DNA from 2 places in the Pelagibius sp. 7325 genome. Region 2 is predicted to be linked to the other one. Evidence: predicted binding sites of a transcription regulator. Region 2 holds the regulator's gene; the other holds the start of a gene.
The links. Region 2 encodes LexA, which represses DNA repair genes until DNA is damaged. Its sites were predicted from a motif close to ATGTTCTANTTTGGTTC; they were not measured.
Positions count from the first base shown of each region.

Region 1: a site for LexA is predicted at 1,376-1,392, ahead of WDC82_RS02915 (PA0069 family radical SAM protein). Genes of this name have one in related genera too.

Region 1 covers NZ_JBBKAH010000002.1:215,126-218,532, forward strand. The annotation lists gene WDC82_RS02910 (NADH:flavin oxidoreductase/NADH oxidase) at 56-1,168, shown strand; gene WDC82_RS02915 (PA0069 family radical SAM protein) at 1,418-2,548, shown strand; gene WDC82_RS02920 (cation:proton antiporter) at 2,606-3,407, shown strand, end outside.
Region 2 covers NZ_JBBKAH010000009.1:264,294-267,700, reverse strand. The annotation lists gene WDC82_RS19655 (ComEC/Rec2 family competence protein) at 1-1,324, shown strand, start outside; gene lexA (transcriptional repressor LexA) at 1,318-2,046, opposite strand; gene glp (gephyrin-like molybdotransferase Glp) at 2,245-3,407, opposite strand, start outside.

The DNA.
Region 1 (3,407 bases), on a different contig from region 2:
ACCCCGGCGGCGCCGACCCAACCCAAACTGGAACCCGAACCCGAAGGGACCCCCCATGTCGTCGCTGTTCTCCCCCTTCTCCCTCAAGGACGTCACCCTCAAGAACCGCATCGCCGTCTCGCCCATGTGCCAGTACTCCGCCACCGAGGGCGTGATCAACGACTGGCACCATGCGCATCTGGCCGGCCTCGCGCGCGGCGGCGCCGGGCTGGTGGTCGCCGAGGCGACCGCCGTATCGCCGGAAGGGCGCATCACGCCGGGCTGCGCCGGGCTGTGGAACCAGCGCCAGGCCGAGGCCTTCGCGCCCGCCGTCGCGGCCATCAAGGCGGCCGGCGCGGTGCCGGGCATCCAGATCGCCCATGCCGGCCGCAAGGCCAGCGCCAACCGCCCCTGGGAAGGTGACGACCATATCCCGCTGGGCGATCCGCGCGCCTGGGAGACCATCGCCCCCTCCGCCCTGCCCTTCGGCGCCAACCTGCCGCGCCGCCCGCGCGCCATGACTAAAGGCGACATCGCCCGCGTGCAGCAGGACTACGTCGCCGCCGCCGAACGCGCCCGCGCCGCCGGCTTCGAGTGGCTGGAGCTGCACTTCGCCCACGGCTACCTGGCGCAGTCGTTCCTGTCGCCGCACTCCAACCAGCGCGACGACGAATACGGCGGCACCTTCGAGAACCGCAGCCGCTTCCTGGTGGAGACCCTGGAGGCGGTGCGCGCCGTCTGGCCGGAAAACCTGCCGCTGACCGCGCGCCTGGGCGTCATTGAGTTCGACGGCCGCGAAGAGACCTTCGAGGAAGCGATCGCCCTGGCGCGGGTGTTCGCCGCCAAGGGCCTGGACCTGCTGGACGTCAGCATCGGCTTTTCCATCCCCGGCGCGCAGATCCCCTGGGGCCCCGCCTTCATGGCGCCGCTCGCCGCGCGGGTGCGCAAGGAAGCCGGCATCCCGACGGCGACCAGCTGGTTCATCAACGATCCGCAAGAGGCCGACGCCCTGATCCGCGACGGCCAGGTCGATCTCGTCATGCTGGGCCGTGCCCTGCTCGCGAACCCCCACTGGCCCTACGAGGCGGCGCTGGCCCTCGGCGTCGCCGATCCGGCCTGGGTGCTGCCGGCGCCCTATGCCCACTGGCTGGCGCGCTACCGCCCGCAGCGCGCCGAGGCCGCCGCATAAGTTGCAGCCGCGCCCCGGAAACACGGCATGCGACAAGAACATCGGAGAACATGCCGTGTTCCGGCGGCCGGGGACCGAGCTAGATTTTGTAGTCCTGACAACCCCGACCGCTAGTTGAAGTAGTGGTTCGGCGAAGCAATCCTGACGAATCGGTGGCGCCGATTCGGACCAGGGATTCCGCCGGCTACAAGCGTTTATTTTCCTGTTTTGTTCTTGTTTTATTCATGGTTTGGGGCTACGTTCCCCTCCATGGTTGATCTGATCCCCGACCGACCGAAGAAGGGCCGTGGCGCCGTCAGCAACGCGAGCGGCCGCTACGAGCCCTTCACCCGGGTCGCCATCGACGACGGCTGGAACGATCCGGACGGCAGCGTCGGACCGGACGGCTTCGGCGAACCGCCAATGTCCCCCGCGGCTCCTCCGACCGAGGTGACCTGGGACGCGACCCGCAGCATCATCACCCGCAATTCTTCGCCGGACGTCCCCTTCGACCGCTCGATCAACCCTTACCGGGGCTGCGAGCACGGCTGCATCTACTGCTTCGCGCGGCCGAGCCACGCCTGGCTCGGCTATTCCCCGGGGCTCGACTTCGAGACCAAGATCCTCGCCAAGCCCGAAGCGGCCGCGCTGCTGCGCAAGGAACTTGCGCGCAAGGCCTACAAGGCGGAGCCCATCGCGCTGGGCACCAACACCGACCCCTACCAGCCGGTCGAGCGACGCCTCGGCATCACCCGCGCCATCCTGGAAGTGCTGAAGGAGACCCGCCATCCCTTCACCATCGTCACCAAGTCCAACCTGGTGCTGCGCGATCTCGACATTCTGGCGCCCATGGCGCGCGAGAACCTGGTGCGGGTGATGATCTCGCTGACCAGCCTGGACAGGAAGCTGTCGCGGGTGATGGAGCCGCGCGCGCCGACCCCCGAGCGCCGTCTGGAGGCGCTGCGTACCCTCAACGCCGCGGGCGTGCCGGCCGGCGTGCTGACCGCACCGATGATCCCGGCGATCAACGACGCCGAGCTGGAGGCCTTGCTGGACGCTGCCGTGCGCGCCGGCGCCAGGCACGCCGGCTACGTGCTGCTGCGCCTGCCGCTGGAGATCAAGGAACTCTTCACCGAGTGGCTGGAGACGCACTTTCCCGAGCGCAAGGCGAAGGTGCTGAACCTGGTACGCGACACCCGGGAGGGCGGGCTCTACCAGTCCGAGTTCGGCCTGCGCCAGCGCGGCAGCGGCGTCTACGCCGACCTGCTGCGCACCCGCTTCAAGCAGGCCGAGCGGCGCCTGGGCTTGAACCGCGGCCTGGCGCCGCTGGACGTCACCCGGTTCGCCGCGCCGCGCGACGCGGCAAAACAGGCCGACAAGCGCCAGCTGTCGCTGCTGTGAGGGCCCTCCGCTTCCCCCGTTAATCCCTTAAACGCTGATTTGTGTTAGCTTTCCGGCATGGAAGGCCACACCAGCAACATCACCGAACTGGCCATCGTCGTCGTGGGCGCGATGGCCTGCGGCTTGCTGATGCGCCATTTCCGCCAGCCGATCCTGCTGGGCTACATCATCGCCGGCGCAGTGCTCGGCCCCTCCGGCTTCGGCTTCGTGCAGAGCCGCGAGCAGGTCCAGCTGCTGGCCGAGCTGGGCGTCCTCATGCTGCTGTTCTTCATCGGCATGGAGCTGAACCTGCGCGACTTCCGCGCGGTGTGGAAGGTGGCGGTGCTGACCACCGCGTTCCAGATCGTCGTCGCCTTCCTCGGCATGTACCTCCTGGGCCTGCTGCTCGACTGGCCGATGGCGCTGACCGTGGTGGTCGGATTCGTGGTGGCGCTGTCGTCGACCGCCGTCGCGATCAAGATGCTGGAGGAGATCGGCGAGAAGCGCACCCGCGTCGGCTACGTCACCATCGGCATCCTGATCGCCCAGGACCTGGCGGTGATCCCGATGATCCTCATCATCGGCGCCTTTCACGGCGACGGCGGCATCGGTGCCCTGGCCATTGGAAAGATCGTCATCTCCATCGTCTTCCTGGCGCTGATGATCGCCTATCTCGGCAAGCGCAAGCGCGTGCGCCTGCCTTTCGCCAAGGGGGTCGGGCGCAACACGGAGCTGACCCCGCTGGCCGGGCTCGCCTTCTGCTTCGGCGCCGCGGCGGTCTCCGGCCTGCTCGGCCTCTCGGCCTCCTACGGCGCCTTCCTGGCCGGCCTGGTAATCGGCAACTCGACCCTGCGCCGCGCCATGATCCACTACACCGAGC
Region 2 (3,407 bases):
CTCCGGCCTGCACATGGGCCTCGTCGCCGGGTTGCTGTTCTTCTTCCTGCGCGCGGGCCTCGCGCTGCTGCCCGGCGTCGCCCTGCGCTATCCGATCAAGAAGGCCGCCGCCGTGGCGGCCGCCGCCGGCGCCTTTGTCTACCTGAACCTGGTCGGCGCCAGCATCCCGGCCGAGCGGGCCTTCCTCATGGTCATGATCGTGCTTCTGGCCGTCCTGCTGGACCGGCGGGCGCTGTCGCTGCGTCTCGTCGCCTGCGCCGCGGCGGTGATCCTGCTGGTGGCGCCGGAGAGCCTGATGACTGCGAGCTTCCAGATGTCTTTCGCCGCCGTCACCGCGCTGATCGCGGCCTACGAGGCCTGGGAATGGCGCCGGCCGATGCGGGAGACGGCGCGCGGGCCGCTGGGGCGGCTGGCCGGCTACGTCGCCGGCGTCGCCGCGACCTCGGTGATCGCCATGCTGGCAACCGGCCCCTTCGCCGCCTTCCACTTCCACCGCCTGGCGCTCTACGGCCTGCCGGCGAACCTCCTCGCCGTGCCGCTGACCGCGTTCTGGATCATGCCCTGGGCGGTGCTGGCGGTACTGCTCATGCCGTTCGGGCTGGAGGGCTTGGCGCTTGCGCCCATGGGCTGGGGCATCGAGCTGCTGCTGACCGTTGCCGCCACCGTGTCCGGCTGGCCGGCGGCGGTGCTGCAGGTACCGCCGATGCCCGACTGGGGCCTCGGCCTCGCCGTGCTCGGCGGGCTGTGGCTCTGCCTCTGGCGCGGCCGCTGGCGCTGGGCGGCGCTGCCGGTGATTCTGGCCGGTGCGCTGAGCCCGCTCGCCTTCGACCCGCCAAGCCTGCTGGTCAGCGGCGACGCCCGCCAGGTCGCGCTGCGCGATCCGGAGGGCCGGCTCTGGGTGCCCTCCCAGCGCGGCAGCCGCTTCGTGCTGGAAACCTGGGAGCGCCAGGCCTTTGCGGCGGAGACCGTGACCTGGCCGAAGCTTGGCGAGGCGGCGGCAGGGCGCCTGAGTTGCGATCCGCTCGGCTGTCTTTATACGCAAGAAACGCTGCGCGTCGCCGTCCTGCAGGACCCGCGCGCGGCCGACGACGACTGCGGCCGGGCCGACGTGGTGATCAGCCTGGAACCGCTGCGCCGTCAGCCCTGCGCGGGACCGGCGGTGGTCATCGACCGCTTCGACCTCTGGCGCTACGGCGCCCATGCGGTGTGGCTGGAGGGCGGGGGGATCACCGTCCGCACAGTGGCGCGCCAGCAGGGCGCGCGGCCGTGGTCGCCGTTTCCGGCGCGGCGGCCCGAGTGGCTATCGGAAGACGAAGATCAGTAGCGGCGGAGCAGGCCGACGAGGCGTCCCTGGATGGTGACCCGCTCGGGTGGGAAGATGCGGGTTTCGTAGGCCTTGTTGGCCGGCTCCAGCGCCACGGCGCCGCCTTTGCGGCGCAGCCGCTTCAGGGTGGCTTCCTCGTTGTCGATCAGGGCCACCACGATGGCGCCGTTCTCGGCCGTCTCGCAGCGCTCGATGACCACGGTGTCGCCGTCCAGGATGCCGGCGTCGATCATCGAATCGCCGTCCACCTCCAGGGCATAGTGCTCGCCGGTCCCCATCAGGGCGGCGGGGACGTCGACGTAGTTGGAATAGTCGCGCAGCGCCTCGATCGGCGTGCCCGCGGCGATGCGCCCGTATAGCGGCAGCTGCAGGGCCTCGCTGTCGCCGCCGGCCTGGGCGCCGGGAATGGAGGAGGAAAAGCCGCCGCGGATCACCTTCGGCGCGAAACCGGTACGCGGCACCGCGGGCGCCGGCGCTTCCTCATGGGACTGGTTGGCCGCCTCGATATCATTGGGCAGGCGCATCACCTCGACGGCGCGGGCCCGGTGGGGCAGGCGGCGGATGAAGCCGCGCTCCTCCAGGCCGGTGATCAGCCGGTGGATGCCGGATTTGGACTTCAGGGCCAGCGCCTCCTTCATCTCGTCGAAGGAAGGAGAAACACCGTTCTTTTGCAGATGCTGATGAATGAAGAGCAGAAGCTCGTGCTGCTTTCTGGTGAGCATCGTTGCTGGACCCCCGGGTGTCGTCGTTCGTCACGAATGAGACACAAAATGTGGAACAAAACAAAAACCTTCCCTCGTGTTCTAGTTTAGTTCTCAAACAGCGTCAAGAGCTATGTCCGGAACCTGGCAGGGGTCGGGCCGCGCAAAAGGATAGCAAAAAAGGGCGGAAAACCGGGCGCAGGGGTCAGGTGTAGGGGGTCAGACGCCGGGCAGCAGCTGCTGCAGCGCCAGGACCTCGACCTGGTCGCCCTTGGCCGCGGCCGGGGCGTGGGGGGCCCGCACGATGAGGCCGTCGGCGGCGGCGAGGAGGGCCAGCATGGAGGAATCCTGGCGGCCATAGGGTGTCGCCGTGCGGCGCCCGTCGCCGTTCTTGGCGACAGTGGCGCGCAGGTAGTCCTGCCGGCGGTCGTTCTGCGGCAGGTCGGCGCCCAGCACCATCTGTTCCACCGGATGCGCCGGCACGTCGAGGCCGAGCAGGGCATTCAGCGCCGGGCGGGCGAAGAGCAGCGAGCAGACCACGGCGGAGACCGGGTTGCCCGGCAGGCCGATGACAGGGGTGCCGCCCAGCTGGCCGAACATCAGTGGCTTGCCCGGGCGCATGGCGATCTTCCAGAAGTCGAGCTGCATGCCCTGGCGCCCCAGCACCTTCTGCACCAGGTCGTGCTCGCCAACCGAGGCGCCGCCGGCGGTCAGCAGCAGGTCGGCACCCTTGGCGCCGGCGGCCAAGGCAACGAGGCTGTCTTCGCGGTCGGCGGCGATGCCGAGTTGCACCGGCTCGCCGCCGCAGGCGCGCACGAAGGCGGCGAGGGCAAGGCCGTTGGAGCTGACGATCTGGCTCGGGCCCAGCGGCTCGCCGGGCATCACCACCTCGTCGCCGGTGGCGAGGATGGCGACGCGCGGGCGCCGCCGCACCGCGACCCAGGGATGATTCATGGCGGCGATCAGACCGACGTCGCGCGCCGTCAGCAGGCGCCCGGCGCGCGGGCCCGGATCGCCCGCGGCGAAGTCGAGCCCGGCCGGGCGCACGTAGTTGCCCGGCCTGCAGGACTCCTTCACCGTGACCTTCTTGCCGTCCGGCCCGTCGGCGGCCTCGGTATCCTCCTGGATGACGATGGCATCGCTGCCCGGCGGCAGCGGCGCGCCGGTGAAGATGCGCACCGCCTGGCCCGGCGCGAGGGTGCCCTCGAAGAGGCCGCCGGCCGGCACCGCGCCGATGACGTCCAGGGTCGCCGGGACCTTCACGACGTCCGCGGCGCGCACGGCATAGCCGTCCATGGCGGAGACAGCGTGCGGCGGCTGGGTGACGCGGGCCGTCACGTCGGCGGCGAGCACGCGGCCGAAGGCCTCGGCGATGCTCACGG